2 regions of the Teredinibacter purpureus genome follow, and region 2 is predicted to be linked to the other one. Evidence: predicted binding sites of a transcription regulator. Region 2 holds the regulator's gene; the other holds the start of a gene.
The links. Region 2 encodes LexA, which represses DNA repair genes until DNA is damaged. Its sites were predicted from a motif close to ACTGTNTNTANANACAGT; they were not measured.
Positions count from the first base shown of each region.

Region 1: a site for LexA is predicted at 1,395-1,412, ahead of H5647_RS07500 (acyl-homoserine-lactone synthase). Genes of this name have one in related genera too.

Region 1 is NZ_CP060092.1:1,710,912-1,713,313, reverse strand. It holds gene H5647_RS07505 (hypothetical protein) at 1-564, opposite strand, end outside; gene H5647_RS07500 (acyl-homoserine-lactone synthase) at 680-1,255, opposite strand; gene H5647_RS07495 (4'-phosphopantetheinyl transferase family protein) at 1,755-2,402, shown strand, end outside.
Region 2 is NZ_CP060092.1:3,607,691-3,610,092, forward strand. It holds gene H5647_RS15850 (hypothetical protein) at 1-185, opposite strand, end outside; gene lexA (transcriptional repressor LexA) at 439-1,041, shown strand; gene H5647_RS15860 (cell division inhibitor SulA) at 1,067-1,495, shown strand; gene H5647_RS15865 (hypothetical protein) at 1,683-1,940, opposite strand; gene H5647_RS15870 (DUF6586 family protein) at 2,082-2,402, opposite strand, start outside.

The DNA of each region.
Region 1 (2,402 bases), 1.9 Mb from region 2:
GGTTATCCAAGGGCGAACCTTCAAGCAGGCAACGCTAATACAACGGTTTAATCGCGTTGCGACATCGCTTTGCCCCACCACGTGTACCGTGCCGAGCCAATGCGCTTCCCATGCACGCCATTCCACATTGGGAACGGCCGCTGGCAGACGATACAGCAACGAAATATCATCGATGGTTGAACTCTCTATCGCCGAAGTCAGTTCAGCGATATTAAAAATTGTATTATTCGGCTCGACACTTAAAACCAACAGCTTAGCGTCAAAGCGATGTCGGCGTATCACTCGTGCCAACGCTTGCTGTGGACAACCCGCGATAAAAGCGCCACTTTTTAACAGCCGCCCCATCGGGCCAAAAAGCTGCCACGCCACCCCTACACGCGGTGATACGTTATAAGCGTCTTCAAGAATATTGTGCGTTTCTGCTTCTGCAGCTGACAGACTTACATCACTGACCCAACCCATGCCTTTACCTCTACATCCTATGCGCCCTAACGCCACCTCCTCTTCGAAGGCAATGAGATTTTCGTCACAATTAACTGGCTTTCGGCGCCAGCAACGTAACACTAATCACTGGCCGGCATCATAGAAAGTGCGCAGCAAGAACACCAGTGTCAGATATGACAGGCTTCCTATAAAATAAGAGGTTGCATTTTTATGATTCACACACTGTCTACACTTTTTAGTTTGCTGGTGCGCTTTCTTCCAAGTCTATCCATAACGCTACAGTCCGCTCTACGCCTACCTGCATAACCTTACCTTCACCCATTCGACGCACACTCATACCGCCTCGTTTTAAAATTCTTTCGCACGCCATAGTGGTGACTGTCACGTATTTTTTGATGCCTTTCTTTTTTGCAAACGCATGAAATGTCTTAAATAACTCAAGCGTAATGTCATTAATGTGCGCATTTGAATCTTCGTTTTTACCTTTGCGAACAGCAAACCGGCTTATCTCCCACACATCATCGGCTTCGGGAGCATCTTCACCCTGCAGCAATTCGGGGAATACATTTTTCAACATATAATCATTAGTTGTGGGTAGAGCTCTCCAACATCCACTGACTAAACCGTCTTCACCGATAATCGCAATATGATTCGCATCAAGATCATCAAATGAATCTCTTTCCATTCCATTTTCAGATGTTATGTCCCAGCCTAGACGTTCAATAAACGTTTCGTGGCGAACTTTAAATACGTCATTGATAAGACTGTTTTCGAATTTTTTATTTTCCTGAGAAATGATTACCTGGTTCATAATTTTTTTCGCCGTGAATGTTGTCGATGGCGAAAAGTTAATTAATTTCAGCTTGCTCTGGCAGCTGTCATATTCGACAAATAAAATTCAGTACTTTTATATCCTTTTAAATCAACAGCTTACAACCCAACAAAGGTGCACTGTCATATATTACAGGTGGCCGCATCAAAATATTTACACTTCAAAAAAACAGCCGAAAACCCTACTCTATTTCTAAAATAGAATAAGAAAAAACAACAAACGCTAAATTTGCTATTTACAAAGCATTATATTTTTTTAGCAAAAACACATGATTAGTTCATCTTTATTGCTACCTATAAATTTATAGTGAATGTACAAACAGCTATTTAGGCCGAGTTTGCCTGGCGTTATAGCCACTCATAAATGTAGTTTTCAATCTCATTTTTTCCACCTGTAACATCTATCATCTAACAGACCTCTCTGTTTACACGTACTCTATCCGCAACAAAAAGCCTTAACGCAAGAATGAGATTTCGACATGAACTACGCCGACATATGTGCGAAAACGACGGATAAGCGATACCCGTCAACAGACGAACTCGATATCCCGACACTTATAGATAAAATAGATGTCGCCACTTTCATTGCGAATACAAAGAAAGAAAACGTTACGTATTTTCGTAAAGTTCTATCTATGGAAGAAATTCGACGGGCTGACAAGTTTTTTAAACAGGAAGACAAAAACCTTTCGATTGTGGCTCACGGGTTAAAGAGAATGGTGCTATCAAAAGCGCTAACGCTTCCGCCTGGCGAACTGGCCTTTGGGAAAAAGACGCTAGGAAAACCGTTTTGCCTTAATACAGAGGATGTTTTTTTTAGCATTACACATGCAGGGGAATGGGCCGCCGTAACGCTGTCGAAACGCGGCGAAATTGGCATAGACATAGAATTTAACGGTGACCATGACTATCAAGATATAGCGCAAGCCTGCTTTACCAAACAACAGCTAGCAGAATACGAAGCCACCAATTTTAGCAGCCAGTACTTTATTAAACGATGGACTCAAAAAGAGTCGGCTAGCAAGGCAATGGGGGACGGGCTATTCGCCAACTTTTCCACCATCGAAATAGATGATGAAGAAGGTTACTCACTAACGGAGCTAAACAAAAAAAAATACTACATTGTG
Region 2 (2,402 bases):
TCTTCCTCTTCTTTAACAATAACTTCGAGCACCTCTTCAGCGTAGTCTTCTGGCTGTTTGCCATGCAAGTAAATACGTGTTCGTGCCCGCTCGATCGCTTTTTCTCTAATACGGCTATCCACACGCTCCTTCATTCGACAGTACTGACGCCGCATCCCAGCTCCTTTAAATAGAGTATCAAGCATTCACATTCTCCCGTTCTTTACCCCGCCGACCACTTAAACCTAGACCAACAGTTCCAGCTGCAAGTTTAACAGAGCAATACAGAACAACGAACGGTAACTTACGAAAGCAAGGCACTCTATCTCTTTTAGGCCTTACCACGAAAAGCTTGCGCACACACAAACACTGTATATAATACCAAGTACTGTATATTAAAACAGACTGAAATCACTCAGCTTAACCACCAAGCTGCGCCCATTAGACTGGAGACAACGGATGATCAAACTCACGGCAAGGCAACAGCAAATTTTAGATCTAATTAAGGATCACATTCAAGATACAGGCTACCCACCTACACGAGCTGAAATAGCAGAAATACTAGGGTTCAAATCGGCGAACGCCGCGGAAGAACACCTAAAGGCACTAGCCCGAAAAGGCGCCATTGAAATGATCGCCGGCGCATCACGTGGAATCCGCCTTCCCGAAACGCAAACCGGTATCCCCCTCGTTGGCCGCGTAGCCGCTGGCAGCCCCATCTTGGCAGAAGAGCATATAGAAGATTATTGCGATGTCCCCCAAAGCTTTTTTAGTCCTCAAGCTGATTTCCTGCTAACCGTTCACGGAATGAGCATGAAAGACATCGGCATTTTTGATGGAGACTTATTAGCCGTCCACAAAACGGACCAAGTTCGAAATGGTGATATTGTCGTTGCTCGGATAGAAGATGAAGTAACGGTCAAACGATTTAAGCGTGAAAGAAATCGAGCAATTATCGAATTATGGCCAGAAAACCCGGACTTCGACGTTATTGAAGTCGACCTGAGAGATGAAAACTTTGCAATCGAGGGTTTAAGTGTAGGCGTTATTCGTCGCAGCTAATCCCTGTAAACCAGAGGACATTACCATGGCAAATTCAGCACAAAAAATAGCTTATAATCGAAGCTGTGCCAACTCATCGCCCGTCCACTCAAACTCGGCCAGTTTGACCGAGATTGTATTATCCGGATCAAACGGCATCCCTGACTACAACCTAGTGCTACCGATGCTTGCGCACCTAAGCCAGCAAAGCCAATCCAAATGGTTTACGTGGATAGCCCCGACGGGCATTAGCAAAGCACAACTTCAATCGTTCGGCTTTAATTTAAACAATGTGCGCATCATTCACCCTAAAAATGTTAGCGATATTTCTCGAGTATTCTGGGAAGCCCTGACCAACAATACAAGCAGCACTGTTATAGCAGAGGCTGGAAGCCTTACGGAGTCAGATTTTTATACGCTGGATACCGCCTGTAAAAATACTGGCTGCAAAGGGCTACTACTACGATTTCGTTAACGCCCGCGCAGATTTACAAGCTTGTTAGACTTAAACTCGAAGGGGTACAGGACAAAGATTTATAAGTAACATTGCGAGTATTGCCGCACACGCCTTATGGATATGAAGGTTACCCATAGATCATTAGGGCAACCTATTCTGCTGAGTTAAAAATACGTTTAGGTGGTTTACAGCCGAACTGAACACCTTAATGAAGCGTAAACTCTTCAACCTTTCCCTCTTCTCGGCTCTCTTGCTCTTGAGGGTTTGAACTGTCTTGAATATCACTTGCGGCTTCAAGGCCGGCTTCGATCATTGCTTTAGCAATATCAAACTTTGCTTCATTTAAAAAATAAAGTGATTCTTCCGAAAACTTTATTCGTACGAGAGGCTCACTTCCCTCTTCATCTTTTTGTAACGCAATTTCGCCATCCGCTAATTCAACTATCTCGTATAACATTGATATCTCTTTATCGGTACTGCTTTGAGTCATCAGGGCTACCCCCTACCTATTGACAACCTAATATGTGACTCAAAATTGTATCATTTTTTATGCCCGTATTTTCACTCACTCGGTTAAAAATCTACAATCACGCTAAAACGCCTGTCAAGACTCTATAGACAAACCGCGTTGATTATCGATGAAAGCTCTAAAAGCCTGAATAACCCGCTCAACATCCGCAACCGATAGTTCATCCCATTGTTGTGGAGCGGAGCCACTGGAAGCGATTACATTAACAGCGGACGCAGCAAAAGAACGGGTTACCGGTAGCGAGGAGCCTGCCGTATAGAGGTGGTTAATACTAAAATAAAGCTGCGATAACCACTGAGCAGTATCCGTAGCTAAAACCTGAAGTTCTTTTAGCCTAAAATCGTACGCACCCACATCGAGCCGTAGAAGCTCCTCAGCACCCTCTACGACAACACG